One region of the Paenibacillus sp. 3LSP genome, then DNA from elsewhere that is predicted to be linked to it. Evidence: predicted binding sites of a transcription regulator. Region 1 holds the regulator's gene; each other region holds the start of a gene.

Region 1 (5,522 bases):
TATATATAAATTCGAAGGAATGTGTGAATATATTTAAAAATAAAGCCTAGTAGTTCTAACCCGAAATGCTACAATTTCTCAAGCCAAACATAAAAAACGGTTCCGCCATTCAGGCTCTTCGCCTAAACAACGAAACCGTTAGATATGATTCATTCATAGACTCCCCGTCAGCGATTCGGCAGGGTGAACACTTCCGGCAAAGCCTCGCCGGTCGTGAAACTGAAAAACCGGTAGTAATGGTGGTCCTTCTCTTTATAGAACAGCTGCCACACCAGTTGATTATTGTAAATGCCTGGCAGCAGCCGAACCACTCGGATCCCCGGCAACGATTGTTTGATAATCTCACGCATTTGGCTCTCGGACTTGCCATCAGCCAGTAGGCGTACCTCCGGATCATGTCCTTCCCGCAGCCAGACCATCATCTGACGACCGGAGGCATCTTCACCTTGTACGACCCAGATGACTTCATCCCATACCGACTTCCAAACTTTGTCGCCCCGGACGAGATCTGTCTCTTGCTTTGCCTGCTGAATGGCGGCTCTTTCGGCTTCCCACGTATCCTCATGAATGTATAGATAAAACCGGTGGAGACCCAGGAGCACGATCAACAGGATCACAAGGGACAGCAGGATCCATTTCGTTCGCTTCCTCAAGCTTCTCTTCCTTTCCCTTCCTATGCAAGCAGCCTCCTTCTGGAAACCGCGCGCCGCTCATTATCGTGCCAGCAGTCCCTCAAACGCCGCCTGCGCCTCGTAGCGGATACGTTCCTCATCCAGCGTCAAGCAAGCCCCGTGTTTGACAACCTGCTTGCCGTTCACCCAGACATGCTCCACGTCCTTGGCCCCAGCGGAGTAAACGGTATGGGAGATATAATCTGTTCTCGGCAGGAAATGGGCTTGCTCCGTGTTCAAGGCGATAATATCTGCCTTCATGCCTGCAGCCAGCTTGCCTGTATTTTGCAAGAAGACTGATTTTGCACCGTATTCCGTTCCCATCTTCAAGGCTTCCAGTGCCGGAACCGCCGTTGGATCGCCGGATACGCCTTTATGGATCAGCGCAGCCAAACGAATCTCCTCCAGCATATCCAGGTTATTGTTGCTCGCCGGACCGTCGGTCCCCAGCGATACCACTACGCCTTTCTTCAAGAGTTCAGGTACGCGGGCGACACCGCTGGCCAGCTTCAAGTTACTGCCCGGGTTATGCGAAATTGTAACTCCGTGGGCTGCCAAGATATCGATTTCCTCGTCGGTCAAATGCACCGCATGGGCAAGCAGGGTTGGGCGGGAGAACATCCCCAGCTTCAACAAATGCTCTACCGGACGGACGCCGTAATCGTTCACGTTCTGCTCTACCTCGGCGCGCGTCTCCGACATATGCGTATGCATTGGCAAATCGAGATCATGGGCAGCTTGCACAAATTTCTCGATGAAAGCCGGCGGGCAGGTGTACGGTGCATGCGGTGACATCATCGTGGTGATGCGTCCTTCTGCCTTGCCGTGCCAGTTCTGCGCAAACGCGATCGCTTCCTTGAGCTTCTGATCTTGCTCTTCCGGGGAGCACAAACCGATGGCCCCGCGCATCAGCACGGCGCGAATGCCTGATTCCTCCACGACTTTGGCCACTTCGTCCATATGATCGTACATATCCAGGAACGTCGTCGTGCCGCCCTTGAGCATTTCCAACACGGACAATGCCGTACCGGCATACACATCCGCTGCCGTAAATTTGGCTTCCATTGGCCACATTTTCTCCTGCAGCCAGGTTTGCAGCACCATGTCATCTCCGTAACCGCGCAGCAGCGACATCGCCGCATGGCCATGGGTATTGATCAGGCCCGGCAAGAATAACAACCCTTTGCCGTCCAAAGTCTCGGCGCCTTCCACGCCTTCCGGGCGCTCTTCCCCGATATAGCTGATCGTATCGCCCTCAACGAGCATATATCCGTGAACCACAGGACGATCCGCATCTAAAACGGCAAACGTCCCGTTCTTAATTAACCATTTCCGACTCATACGTTGCTTGTTTCCTTTCCGTTTTCCAAGTAGTAAGCCAAGCTCAGCAAATCTGTGGTGAAATCAGCCGCATGAATCCGAACTTCCGGCGGAACCTTCAGAATCGTTGGCGCGAAGTTCAGAATCGCACCGATTCCGGCGGCCACCAGCTCGTCCGCCACCCGTTGGGCTTCTGTATCCGGTACGGTGATGATGCCAATGCGGATATTTTTCGCCCGAACAGTTTCCGCCAGCTCTTCGATCGGCTGAATCGTAATGTTGTTGATCTGCTTACCGATTTTCGCCGGCGAAGCGTCGAACACCGCAACAATCTTCATATTATCCTTCAAATACGCATTATAATTCGAAAGGGCTTGGCCCAGATTCCCGGCGCCCACCAGCGCGACGTTAATCTGTTGGTCCAGATTTAAAATTTGTTGAATTTTCTCAATCAAATAAGCGACATCGTAGCCGATCCCCTTCCGGCCAAAATCGCCGAAATAAGCTAAATCCTTACGGATTTGCGCCGGATTAAGATCCAGCTTCTGTCCAAGCTCCTGGGAGGACACCGTTGGCACCTCACGGCGGCTGAGTTCATTTAAAAAACGCAGGTAAACCGGCAGTCTGCGGACGACAGCGTCCGAAATTTTATCTGACTTCATGCATTGTTCCCCCTATTCTCCATTACGATCTATGAAGCGGCTTAGGCTTCGGGATTTAACCATTCCGAGATACGCGGCACCATTTGAGTTAATGGCATATGCTCCATCTTCGGTCCTGGCAATGAGTATAAGAAATATTTTCCATAATATGATTCCAGGATCCGGGTATCATAAACGATCACGATGCCGCGATCCTGCGACGAACGGACAAGTCGTCCGAACCCTTGCTTAAAGCGAATGACCGCCTGCGGGACAGACAGCTTCATGAATGGATTCTTCTTCTCCCGCTGCAGACGTTCGCTCTTCGCTTCCACCAGCGGATGGTTTGGCGGCTGGAACGGCAAGCGTACAATTGCTAAACTGGTCAGCGCCTCGCCAGGGATATCCACCCCTTCCCAGAAGCTGCTTGTCCCGAGCAGCACCGATGCGCTGTTCCCTTGGAAGCGCCGGGTCAGCTTGGTGCGGCTGCCGCTGTCCATCCCTTGCCCGATCACCGTGATGCCTTCCGCTGCAAGCCGTTCTTTCAGCGGGTCATACACCTGCCTGAGCATCTTGTACGATGTAAACAGCACTAGCATGCGCCCCTGTGTCGCCACCGCGGCATCCGCCAGCGATTGAACCAGCGTGTTAATGAAATGATCATCCCCCACGCTGCCTTTCACACTTGGAAAATCGCGCGGAATCACCAGCAACGCCTGATCACGGTAATTAAACGGCGATGGCAGCATCGCGGTGATCAGCCGATCCTCTTCCGCTGCCTCCGTCAAGCCAAGCTGCTCAATCATATATTGGAACGATTTATCTACAGATAAAGTCGCAGACGTCATGACGACGCTCTTCTTCCGATCGAAGAAAAATTGCTTCAACTGAGCGCTGACGTCAATCGGCACCGCATACATTTGCAGCGACCGGCTGCGGAAGTTCCCGTTCGCTTCCATCCAATAGACGGTATCCTCGCTCTCTAGCTTCATGAAGAAGCGAAGCGCTTCCCGTTCTCCGGCTAAATCTTTAAACAACCCGCTAATATCGGTGATCAAGCTCTCCGCTGCATAATCGTCCTGCTCTTCTCGGATTTCGGACAGAAGGCGCTCCCCTTTCCGAAGCACGTCGCCGAGACCTACATAAATTTGATTCTCTAGCGCGGTCAACGTCTCCCAATCCTTGGGCTTGCGATTCGGCAGCAACCGGTACACGAACTGTCCAGGATCACCAGGGGCGGCGTCACTGCGGTCAGGCATTAAGCTGAACAGCAACTCGCTGAGCTTGTCCCAGCTCTCCTTCACATCCACCAGCGTAGGGAAGATTCCGTCGATGACCGAACACCAATCCGAGGATTTCTCTGCGGCTGACGCTTCGAGCGTGCTGCGGAGGTTGGCCAATTGCCCCGTCTTGCTGTCTTTATACAGCCGGGTCAGCGTATGCACAACCGTAAAATACTTCATATGAATCCCCAAATGCTTGCCGGCCACATCCTCTAAATGATGCGCTTCATCGATTACTAATCGCTCGTAGCCCGGCAGCAGCTGATGCCCCGCCTGGATGTCTGTAAATAGCTTGGAGTGGTTCGTAATCACCACGTCCGCGACACCGGCTTCGTGTTTTGCGCGATGATAGAAGCATTTGCGGAACCAAGGACAGGAGCGGCCCAAGCAGGATTCCGACTCACTGGCCACTGTCTCCCAAAAATCACCGCCGCGATTGCCGAGATTCAGCTCTTCGTCATCGCCGCTTTCTGTTTGGGTCAGCCATACGACCATTTGCGCGGCCGTCATCACCTCTTCTTTAGGTGTAGAGAAGTCTTTTCTATTTATTTTATGTTCAAATTTGCGCAAGCACAAATAATGCTGCCTACCTTTAAAAACGGCTGCACGAAACGGAAAAGGCACGACCTCCGTCAACAACGGCACATCGCGCTCTCTAAGCTGTTCCTGCAGGTTGATCGTGTGCGTGCTCACCATGACCTTCTCTTCATTCTTGACGCTGTGGTAAATGGCCGGCAGCAGATATCCCAAGGATTTGCCCGTCCCAGTTCCAGCCTCAACGAGCAGGTGCTTATCTTCCTCAAAAGCTCGCATGACCTCGTGTAGCATCATGTTCTGAGCTTCCCGTTCCTCGTACTGCGGCAATCGTTCCCGCAGCCGTTCTCGGACCTGCTCCATAAACTGCTCGAAGGTCACGTTCTCCAGCGGATTACGTTCCGTGCTGTCCCTTGGCGCTTCGATGTCGAGCCAATCTTCCACCTGCAAGGCGAATTGGCGGTAGTAGACATAGCCGTCTTCGCTTGGCAAAGCTTCCCGCTCTTTTTCCTGCACCATGGCATCAAAAAACCACCCGAGATCGCTGTCCTCACCGGCAAACAGATCTGCCAAACGCTGTAAAGTCAATAGCGGCAATCGGTCACATTCCTCCAAGCATTTGAGGAAAATCAGCGCTGTCGCCAATGCGTCACTGTCCGCCTGGTGCGGACGCTCATGCTCCACCTCAAACTCCGCCGCCACCATCCCTAGCTGGTAGGAAGTCAGTGAAGGGAACAGAATTTTCAGGAAATCCATCGTATCCAGAATCCGTCCTGTAAACGGCAAATACCCCGTCTTGTCCAAGGCGCTCTGCATGTAGTTAAAATCAAACGCTACATTGTGCCCAACCAACACGACGTCGTTAAGTAGTGGAACCATCTCCACCATCACTTCGTCCAGCTCTGGCGCATCCTTCACATCCTCTTCGGTAATGCCCGTTAACCCCGTAATAAACGGAGGAATCGGTACGCCCGGCTTAACGAAGGAACGATACACCTGAGAAATTGATCGATCCGGCTCTATAATGGCAAGTCCCACTTGAATGATTTCATCAGAGGACTGGTTACCCGTCG
Region 2 (5,522 bases), on a different contig from region 1:
TCGAAGAAACCTACGAGGTGCTGGAGACGATCGACGACGACGATCCCGACCACATGCGCGAGGAGTTTGGCGATCTGCTGCTGCAAATTATGCTCCACTCTCAGATGGAGGAGGAGACGGGCACCTTTACGGTGTATGACGTCATCCAGGAGCTAAATGAGAAGCTCATTTACCGTCATCCGCATGTCTTCGGCAATTTGAGTGCCGAGGATGCTGAGGCAGCGCTAAACAACTGGGAAGCGATGAAGGCCGAGGAGAAGAAACGCAAAGGCATCCAGCCGGAACGCCAATCAGTCATCAGCGGGGTGCCGCGCGATTTGCCGGCTTTGATGAAGGCGTACAAGCTTCAGAAGAAGGCGGCCAAGGCCGGATTCGACTGGGAAGACATCGACGGAGTATGGTCCAAGCTGGAGGAAGAGATCCGCGAGCTGAAGGAAGCCGTCGCGCAGAAGCAAGATGTCGAGGCGCAGGAGATGGAACTGGGCGACGTATTGTTCTCGGTGGTGAATGCGGCTCGCTATATCGGGGTGGATCCGGAGCAAGCCCTCTCGCGGACGATCCGCAAATTCACGGAGCGGTTCCATTATGTGGAGGATCGGCTTCGTGATCTGGGCAAAACACCTGGCGACAGCACATTAGCTGAAATGGACAAATTATGGGACGAAGCTAAGTCGAAAGAACGGGAATGATGGGAGAAAAGGACTAAATTTCAGTTTTTTTGCGAAAAAAGCAAAAAAAGTTCCCTGAGAGTGCAGGATTTTTCAAATCAAGCAAGAATACTCTTACAAAGATAACCATCTGGTGCTTGGTAGGCTTGAAGGCAGGCCTGAAGCCTATAGTGCCAAGGTATCACCTATTTCTTTAATTATTGGGAGGCATTATTAATGAACAAAACAGATCTGATCAACAACATTTCCAGCAAAAGCGGTTTGACGAAAAAAGACGTTGAATCCGTATTGAATGGTTTTCTCGGCGAAATTACCGATGCACTGGCTAGCGGTGACAAAGTTCAACTGATCGGCTTCGGTACGTTCGAAACTCGCAAACGCTCCGGTCGTACGGGCCGTAACCCGCAAACCGGCAAAACAATCGAAATCCCAGCTTCCACTGTTCCAGCATTCAAAGCGGGCAACAAACTTAAAGAAGCTGTAAAATAATGCGTCTCGATAAATTCCTGAAGGTATCGCGGTTGATCAAGCGGCGCACCGTGGCGAAGGACGTCTCCGAACAAGGCAGAGTTCTGATCAACGGGCGCGAATCCAAACCGAGCAGTACGGTGAAGGTGGGAGACGAAATTACGGTTCAATTCGGCCAGAAGCTGGTGACCGTGCGCGTCGAACGTCTGGTCGAAACGACTCGTAAGGATGAAGCTGCTTCGATGTATACCTTAATCAAGGAAGAGCCGATCGCCAAAGAGACCGGTCTGGACTGGTCCTGACATAGTGACGCTCAGAGCGTGCTCCGTTTCTTCGGGGCATGCTCTTTTTTTACCTCACAAGAGTGTAAAAAAAGTCCTAGCCAAACTGTGAATTCATGGTAATATAGTAAATACACTTCTTAGAAAACTCCTCTTGTATCAACCTCATGTCGAAATCATCGACGCTGCGCACACGGCACACATCCACGAATCACAATCGCACCTAACGATCAAGCAACTTTCCATCGAACGAACCATCGAACGAACCATCTTCCGATCATCAAACCACCAACAGACGCTGTAACCATCCAACTTAACAACAGATCCTATCGTCGCTTGAGGTCGCAGATCACTATGAAGAAACCGGGGTGATTCAATCAACGAGGACAATTTAAAACGCTTTCAAAGTGAAAATATTCACAATTATTTCGTCCATCATTTTTCACGACAGCCATAGGGTATACCAAGGTCCATAATCCAGTCTATCCAAAGGATGATTGCCTGATGAAACAGCTCGTGCACAAGCTCTACGCGCGGGGGGAGCTCTCCAAGGAGGAGCTCGTCGATCTACTGGAGCATATGGATGTCGAAACGCGCAAGGAGCTCTTCCGCTTGTCCCGTCTCAGGCGGGAACAGGCTTATGGGGACAAGGTGTATTTGCGCGGTTTGATTGAATTTTCGAGCTATTGTCGGCGGAACTGCTTGTATTGCGGACTGCGGGCGGGGAATCGTGAGGCGGAGCGTTATCGGCTCAGCCCGGAAGAGACTCTCGAGTGCTGCCGGGAAGGATACGAGCTGGGCTTTCGCACGTTTGTGCTCCAGAGCGGGGAGGACCCCTGGTATACAGCCGATCTGCTGGCTTCCTTAATTCGTGGCATCAAGGGCGAGTTTCCGGATGCAGCCATCACCTTATCCATCGGCGAGCGGGAGGCGGACACCTATCGATTGCTGTATGAAGCGGGGGCGGATCGCTTTTTAATGCGTCATGAAACCGCTTCCCGGAGGTTATACCAGGAACTGCATCCTTCGATGTCCTTTGATCACCGGCGCCAATGTTTGGAGACACTGCAATTGATCGGCTATCAAGTGGGAGCAGGCTTTATGGTCGGGTTGCCCGGCCAGACGGCGGAGGATTTAGCGGAGGACTTGATTTATCTCCGAACGCTCAACCCGGACATGATTGGCATTGGCCCGTTTATTCCCCATGACAAGACGCCGCTTGGTCAGGCGAAGGCCGGATCGCTGGAGGATACGCTGGTGATGGTCGCGCTGGCCCGCCTATTCCTTCCCGAAGCCTTAATACCCGCGACGACTGCGCTCGGTACGTTACACCCGCAAGGCAGGGAGCTGGCGCTGAAGGCCGGGGCCAATGTGGTCATGCCCAATCTGTCACCCGTTGCCGTCCGCAAGAAATACGCCTTGTACAACAACAAAATCTGCACGGGGGATGAATCCGCCCAGTGCAGGCATTGCCTTGAGCTGAGGATTGAAGCCGCAGGCTTTTCCGTAGATATGGGAAGGGGGGACAGCTTGAAGGCGCTGGCAAGCCGACATCATGCGTAGTCCATCGTTTGCCAAGCAGTCGATTGAGCCAAAGAAAAGCGGCAGTTTCATTTTGTTATTACTCGTGAAATATTTCACAACAAAACGTAGAGGAGACGTGGCGAATGAGCATTTTGACTAAAACCAATGACCTTGGCTTTTTTGAAATTCGGCTGGAATCCATCGGCGGGCTCGGTGCCAACCTGGCTGGGAAGATGCTGGCGGAATCCGGGGTGCTGGGGCTTGGCCTAAACGGTGCCAGTTTCTCGTCCTATGGTTCGGAGAAGAAGGGTTCCCCGGTGAAGAGCTTCATCCGCTTCTGTGAGCCGGACGTGGAGATTCATGATCACAGCCCAATCGAGGAACCCCACGTCATTGGCGTGTTCCACGAAGCGCTGCACAAGACGGTCAATGTCCTAAGCGGCTTAAAGCCTGACGGGATCGTGCTGGTGAACTCGACCCGCGATTTTGAGGAAATACGGCGCGATCTGAAGTTTCCTTACGGGACACTGGCGGTGGTGGACGCAATGGGGATCGCCATTGACGAACATACGAAGGTGAACACCTCAATGCTGGGGGCGTTGTTCCGGATATGCGATTTTCTCGATCCAGATTCGATGCGCGAAGTGATTAAGCATACGTTCCAGAAAAAATACCCGCACTTGGTGGAGCCCAATTTACGCACATTTGACCGGGGATATCATGAAGTGCGTTTCCAGACGATCCCGGCTCCCGAAGGGGTACAAGGGATGCAATTCGAACGGCCGCGGCCGCTGCTCGGTTATAAGACGCAGGCTCTAGGCGGCATCATCCGGGCACAAGGCAATAGTCTGCTGAAGGATTTGAGCGGGTCCCGGCAGGGATTTGTACCGGAGTTGGATCCAGACAGCTGCATTCATTGTGCCAACTGCGACTCGGTTTGTCCTGATCTGTGCTTCGTGTGGGAGACCGGGGAGGACAAGAAGGGGCGTCCGCAAATGTTCTTGAGCGGTATCGACTATCAATATTGCAAAGGTTGTCTGAAATGCGTGGAAATCTGCCCAACGGGGGCGCTTAGCATGCGTCGGGAGGAGCCGGGATATGCCGACAGCCACCGCGTTGCTCACGTCTTTCAGTAGAGTTTTTTCCAAGGTCAAAGTGTATGGAACTCGCAGAAGAGCCTAAAGGAGGACTTTATCGATGTCTATAACCGAAGAGAAAATCACAAAAATGACGCTGGCGGAACAAACGACGGCCTTCGAATCAGGCAATGAAGCGGCAGCTATGGCGGCGGCTCAGATCAACTACCATGTGATGGGGTATTTTCCGATCACCCCGTCCACGGAAATCGCCCAAATTCTAGACCAGAAAAAGGCGCAAGGCTTGCATGATATCCAGCTGATTGCGGCGGATGGGGAGCATGGCTCGGCGGGGATCTGTTATGGGGCCGCACTCGCTGGGGCTCGGGTGATCAATGCGACCAGCGCCAACGGGTTCATGTACATGCTCGAACAGCTGCCGGTCCAGTCCGGAACGCGGTTCCCGATGGTGCTGAACTTGGTGACGCGTTCGATCAGCGGTCCGCTGGACATTCGCGGTGACCACTCCGATTTGTATTTTGCGCTGAACACTGGCTGGTTGATCCTGACGGCGAGCACCCCGCAAGCAGCCTACGACATGAACATCATGGCGTTGAAGTGGTCGGAACATCCAGAGGTTCGGCTGCCAGTGATCGTTGCCTATGACGGGTTCTTTACGTCCCATCAGAAACGGAAATTAAGTTATTTCAAAGACGCCAAGACGGTTCGGGCGTTCGTAGGGGATACACCGCCGGTTGGATTTGATCACGTCGTTGATCCGGCGCAGCCGATTTCGGTTGGTGCGCATATGAACGGCGACGACCTGTTGAATAACCACTACCAGCTGCACTTGGCTCAGGAGCGGGCGGCCGAAGTGTATCAACAAATCGCTGCTGAATTTAAGGCGATGTCGGGACGTGACTACCCGGTGCTCGAACTGTATCAAATGGAAGATGCGGAGGTCGCTTTATTTCTGCTGAACTCGGCGGCGGAAACAGCCAAGATCATCGTAGATAAGCTGCGGGGGCAGGGGGTTAAAGCAGGGCTCATTCGGCCCAACGTCATTCGGCCCTTCCCGGCGGAGGAGATCCGCACCGCGCTGCGGGGCGTCAAAGCGCTGCTGGTGGGCGAACGCGCTGATTCCTACGGCGGTAAAGGCGGCAATATGACGCATGAAATCCGCTCCGCGCTGAAGTTGGATCCGGCGAATCAAACGATTGTGTTGTCCCGCGTGTTTGGTCTGGGCGGCAAAGACTTCTATCCGGATGAAGCGGAAGCGTTCTTCAACCTGGCTATGGAGGCGATGAACCGAGGCGAAGCCGCGGTACCGTTTGATTATTTCGGGCAGGTCCCCGGTGATCCGGTGCACGAGCTCAAACCGATCTTGACGCCGCAGCACGGTGATGCCTTTAACAGCGGGCTGATTCAAGTGACGCCGGATGAGGTGACCGGCAAGCTGAAGGTGAAGGTGCCGCCGCTGCGCAGTCTGACAGCGAAGCCGAAGC
Region 3 (5,522 bases), on a different contig from region 1:
AGAGCCGTAGTGCCCTCGTATGGCTCTACCGCAATCCCGGCATACCGACCCGATCCGGCATGGCGGACCAGGTTCTGGAACAGGTTATCGAGTACGCGGCGGAACCCTTGGGCATCCACGTTCCAGTAAATCGGCTGCTCTGGCAGCTCAATATCGGCTGTAATCCCGTTCTTCTCCCAGACAGGGTACCAGGCCGCCGCACTTTCCCGCACGATCCGCAGGATATCCAGCCGCTCCAAGGACATGGCATACCGTCCGCTGGAGAGCAGGTTGTACGATAACAGATGATCCATCAGTCCGGATAAATCACTGATTTTCGTCTCCATCAAAGCCAGGGATTGCTTTCCCTGTTCGGATAGAGATTCCTGACGGAGCGAATACAAATGGCTGCCCAGCACGGTTAACGGCGTCCGCAAGTCATGGGACAGGTGGCTGATCAGGCTCTTGCGCAGCTCCTCTTCCTCACGCTCCCGCTGGCGACTGTCCTTCAGGGCGAACACCATATGGTTAAAAGCGAGCTCCAATCGGCCGATTTCGTCCGGACGCCCTTCCTCGATGGGGGACGGCAGACCATCGGGACCCGGACGGGTCATGCCGGCTTCCAGGCGCAGCAGGCGCTTGCGGATATCGCTGAAGAACAGATAGGAGAGCAAGACGAACGCCCCTAGCAGAATCGCGATGAACACGCCGTAAAAGCGATTGTCGCTAAACTGCTCCCCTTTTTGAATCACCATATATTTACGCGGGAGCTCCAGCACCATGAAGCCTTGTTGAGCTTGTTCGTCCCCGCCAATAAAAGCGACGACCGTAAAAGGATCAGCATCTACACGCTGCTTCATGAAGGCGATGGTATCCTCTAGGGACCATTGCGGGGGCACCGACGCTTGTTCCGGCAGCTGCAGGCGGGTCATGCCGGCGGTGTCGACCCAATACAGCGCGGCGTCAGGATACCGCTGCTTCATCTCTTTGAGCTTCGCGTCGATGGTCTCATCTTGAGCTCCCTTGAGTTCAGCAGCCGCTTGATGCCAAGCGGCCTCAATTTGTTTTCCGGTGCCATAAGGACGGATCTCGTGTCCGTAATGGTCAGGGTTTAGGAGCACATTCACCCCCCAGGCTGCAATGAAGCTGATAGGAATCATGACAGGAATAAAGACAAATGCGATCCCTAAAATCAAAACGTATCGCGTCAGCAGGGATTTACGGAACTTGCGCACTGGACGAAATTTCATGTTCTCACCCGATAGCCGATCCCGCGGATGGTTTCGATTACTTCAGGATTGGCAGGATCCCGTTCGAGCTTCTCGCGCAGGTGGCGGATATGCACCATCAAGGTTTTGTCCCCGTCGAGGTAGGGCTCGTTCCATACCGCCTCATAGATCTGCTCCTTGGTCAGGATTTGCCCGAGGTGGCGCAGCAGGTAGGCGAAAATATGAAACTGCTTGCCGGTCAGCACGATCTCCTCGTTGGTATCCTGATGGATAATCCGGTTTTCTTTCTCATACACAAGCAAATGTTTGATCCGCAGCGGCGCCGGGTCAGCAATCCCCCCGCTGCGGCGAAGCAGCACCTCGATTCGCGCGGCGAGCTCATCCGGATGGAACGGCTTCGTTAAATAGTCGTCGGCAAACTTCAATCCTTGCAGTTTGTCGTCAATCGAAGTGCGAGCCGATAGCATCAATACCGGCAGCTTCGGATACTTCTGCTTCAACCGTCCCCCAATCGTGAAGCCGTCTAACCCTGGCAGCATTACGTCCAGGATAACTAGTTGGCAATCGACAGCTTTCTCCACCGCCTGATCCCCGTGCTTCAGCCAGGTGACTGTATACCCGCGCGCTTCCAGGTTGGAGCTGACCCATTCCCCGATTTCGGGATCGTCTTCAATATATAGCAAATGTGTAGTAGGCATAATGACACTCCTCCTGACTCTATTTTGGCAAAAGACGGAACAAAAAGAAACGGGGGGTTCCGTGAAATATTTGTGATTGCAATCACAAGTCGGTGATTTTCCCTGTGCTACGTTGTTATTGAGAATGGTTATCAACGAAAGTCAACGGGACATTTCGAAGCTGAAATCAGATCGATTTCTATAAGGAGGGGTTAGGCGATGAGCGAACTGATTAATAACCGGGAGTATGGCGCACCGGAACAAAGCCGCCGGCAGCAGATGCTAAAGGAGATTATTAAGGAGCTTCATCAGGGGAAGAGCGTGGAGGAAGTGAAGGCGCGGTTTGAAGAGGCTGTCGGTGACGTGACGGTTGCGGAAATTTCTGCGATGGAGCATGCGCTGATGGATGAGGAGGGCATTCCAGTCGAAGAGGTTCAGCGGCTGTGCTCGGTGCATACGGCGATTTTTAAGGGCTCGATCGAGGACATTCACCGGTCGTCCAAGCCGGAGGAGCAGCCGGGGCACCCGGTGCATACCTTCAAGCTGGAAAATCGCGAGATCGAGCGGCTGGTGAATTTCAAGCTTCAGCTTCATCTGGACAAGTACCGAAAGGCCCCCAGCAGCGAGATCGTATACAAATTGTTAGAGGATTTAAACCTGCTGATGGATCTTGATAAGCACTATAGCCGTAAGGAAAACCTGCTGTTCCCGTATCTGGAGAAGTACGGCATCTACGGACCGACGAAGGTGATGTGGGGCGTGGACGACGGCATCCGCATGATGATCAAGGAAACGAAGGGCAAGCTGGCGGACGGCAGCGCGGATCCGGAGACGATAGTGATGGATCTGGAACGGATTATTAAGGAAGTCAATGAGATGATTTTTAAAGAAGAAAATATTCTGCTCCCGATGGCCCTTGAGAAGTTAACGGAGGACGAATGGGTCAGCATTGCCCGGGAAAGCGATCAGATCGGCTTCTGCTTAACCGCGCCGGAGCGCGAATGGATTCCAGAGCGCGTACCGCTGCAATCCTTGGGTGAAGAAGAGGAAGGAACCGCGCAGGCAGGTACGGAAGCAGGAGTTCCGCAAGGGTACGTTAAATTTGAGACCGGCGTTCTCTCGATGGAACAGCTGGAGGCGGTAATGAACCATCTCCCAGTGGATCTGACGTTTATCGATGAGAACGATGTCGTCCGATATTTCTCCCACGGTAAAGAGCGCATCTTTGCCCGGACGAAGGCGGTCATTGGCCGGACCGTACAAAATTGCCACCCGCCGCAAAGCGTCCATGTCGTCAACCAGCTGTTGGAGGATTTCAAGGCGGGGCGGAAGGATGTCGAGGACTTCTGGATTCCGGTGAAGGACAAATTTGTGTACATCCGCTATTTCGCTGTACGCAGTGAGGATGGACGTTATTTAGGAACGCTGGAGTTCACGCAGAACATCGCTCCTATTCGCGAGCTGCAAGGGCAGAAACGTATTTTGTCCTAGTTCCGAGCAAAAGCGGCTCGATCCTGTCCAATATGGCTCACTCCTCTTCTTGCATCCGGCGTTTGCATTTGCGAATGCCGGTTTTTTCATATAACGGAAACTACACTCGCTGACGCTTGCCTGTGATCTGTGTCATTTACGCAAAATCCCTTATCGGTATTGGGATTGCCGTTTCTTCCCTTCTCTTGACCGAACCGATGGGTTCGCTTATAGTTGGTACGTAGGAGAAAACTACTTGCGAAGGCGTTTTCAGTCATGGCGCGGAATAAAGCGGCGATGGATCGAGAATGGCCTTTTTGCACGTATAGGTATGTAAATGATCTATATATTTATGAAAAAGGTGGCTTGTGAAAATGTCTGAAAAAATCTACATTGGCGTTGACCTGGGAGGTACGGCAGTCAAAGTCGGCATTTGCAATGAAGAAGGGCAGCTTCTTCATACGTACGAAGGACCGACCGAAGTCGATAAGGGCGCGGATACGGTCGTGGCGAATATCGAGAAGTACGTCCGGCGTGTCGTGGAAGAATCGCCGTTCGCCTGGGAACAGGTGGCCGGGGTAGGCGCCGGGGTCGCCGGGTTTACGAATGTCCGCGAAGGGATCATCATTTTGGCGCCGAATGTAGGTTTGAAGGATTTCCCGATTCGCGCCATTTTGGAGGAGCGACTGGGCAAGCCAATCAAAATAGACAATGATGCCAATGTGGCCGCACTTGGTGAAGCTTGGGGCGGTGCAGGCAAAGGCATCGACAATTGCGTATGCTACACGCTGGGAACCGGCGTTGGCGGCGGGATCATCATTAACGGGAAGATTTATCAAGGCTTCTCCGGAATGGCCGGAGAGCTTGGACATATGTCTGTAGTTCCGGATCTGGAAGCGATCGGCTGCGGCTGCGGCCAAATGGGCTGCTTGGAAACCGTATCCTCGGCTACGGGGATTATTCGCATGGCAAAAGACGCTGTGGCGCGCGGTGACCGGACCTCGCTGGCTCATGTGGAGAACATTATGGCGAAGGATGTGTTTGACGCAGCTAAAGCGGGTGACGAAGCGGCAATTCGCATCGTGAACCGGGCGGCCTTCTATCTGGGCAAATCGATGGCGGCTGTCGCTGTCGTTCTGAATCCAGAGCTGTTTATTATCGGCGGGGGCGTGTCCAAAGCCGGTGACATTCTGTTTAACGAAGTTCGCAGCGTATTCGCCAAATTGACGCCGGAGCCGGTGCAACGCGGCATGCAAATCGTTCCTGCAACCTTGGGCAATGACGCGGGAATGGTCGGTGCCGCTGGCCTCTTCCTCCGTTCTTAATCATAAGGTAGTTCAAGAGGTCGTCTTTCCATCACGAAGCATCTAACGGACACCAGAGCCGTTATTTGCCTGTCGTGAACGGATGACAGTTTCTAGCGGACTGAGGAGACCTTATTTGTGGGAAATGCTGCTCAGTGGCCATTCTCAGAGCCCTTTAAGGTATCTGGGGTCCGTTACAGTGGGAAATAGCCGGGAAATCGAGAAATAGAGTCATTACGGTCCGTTACAATTAGATTATGGACAAGGAGAAGTACGCGAGGAGGGAATACTCATGCCGGAGAAAGAAACAAGTTCGGTCGCCAATCTGATCATTATCACGGGCATGTCGGGGGCAGGCAAGTCGCTGGCCGTGCGCAGTTTGGAGGATCTCGGATTTTTTTGCGTAGATAATTTGCCTCCGGTGCTGATTCCCAAATTCGCAGAATTGATTGAACAATCCAAAGGGAAAATCGCCAAGGTTGCGCTGGTCATCGACCTGCGCGGCCGGGAGTTCTTCACGGCGCTTTCGGAGTCGCTTAGCTTTATTAAGGAGCATTTCACCATTAAGTGTGAAATCCTGTTCCTCGATGCCACCGATTCGATCCTCGTGCAGCGGTATAAGGAGAGCCGCCGCCGCCATCCGATGGCCCCGGACGGGATGCCGCTGGACGGTATCCGGCTGGAACGCAAAATGTTGGATGATCTGCGGATGTCGGCAACTCAAGTGATCGATACCAGCAACATGAAGCCGGCACAGCTTAAGGAGAAGATCATTTCCCGATTCTCGCATTTGGAGAGCAGCAATTTATCGGTGAACATCACTTCGTTTGGATTCAAATACGGGATTCCGATCGATGCCGACC

What was found. Region 1 encodes Rex, which represses fermentation and respiration genes when NADH is low (regulators of the CRP and FNR family bind a similar motif). Its sites were predicted from a motif close to TTGTGAAATATTTCACAA; they were not measured.
Region 2: a site for Rex is predicted at 1,823-1,840, ahead of hydE ([FeFe] hydrogenase H-cluster radical SAM maturase HydE). Genes of this name have one in related genera too.
Region 3: a site for Rex is predicted at 1,977-1,994, ahead of RW092_RS05145 (DUF438 domain-containing protein). Genes of this name have one in related genera too.

Annotation. Positions count from the first base shown of each region.
Region 1 is NZ_JAWDJI010000099.1:17-5,538, forward strand. It holds gene RW092_RS08145 (cell wall elongation regulator TseB-like domain-containing protein) at 168-653, opposite strand; gene RW092_RS08150 (amidohydrolase) at 714-2,012, opposite strand; gene RW092_RS08155 (redox-sensing transcriptional repressor Rex) at 2,009-2,653, opposite strand; gene dinG (ATP-dependent DNA helicase DinG) at 2,695-5,522, opposite strand, start outside.
Region 2 is NZ_JAWDJI010000230.1:1,749-7,270, forward strand. It holds gene yabN (bifunctional methyltransferase/pyrophosphohydrolase YabN) at 1-689, shown strand, start outside; gene RW092_RS19965 (HU family DNA-binding protein) at 885-1,157, shown strand; gene RW092_RS19970 (RNA-binding S4 domain-containing protein) at 1,157-1,438, shown strand; gene hydE ([FeFe] hydrogenase H-cluster radical SAM maturase HydE) at 1,922-2,980, shown strand; gene RW092_RS19980 (2-oxoacid:acceptor oxidoreductase family protein) at 3,085-4,077, shown strand; gene RW092_RS19985 (thiamine pyrophosphate-dependent enzyme) at 4,139-5,522, shown strand, end outside.
Region 3 is NZ_JAWDJI010000068.1:30,397-35,918, forward strand. It holds gene RW092_RS05135 (sensor histidine kinase) at 1-1,229, opposite strand, end outside; gene RW092_RS05140 (response regulator transcription factor) at 1,226-1,906, opposite strand; gene RW092_RS05145 (DUF438 domain-containing protein) at 2,105-3,376, shown strand; gene RW092_RS05150 (ROK family glucokinase) at 3,730-4,680, shown strand; gene rapZ (RNase adapter RapZ) at 4,952-5,522, shown strand, end outside.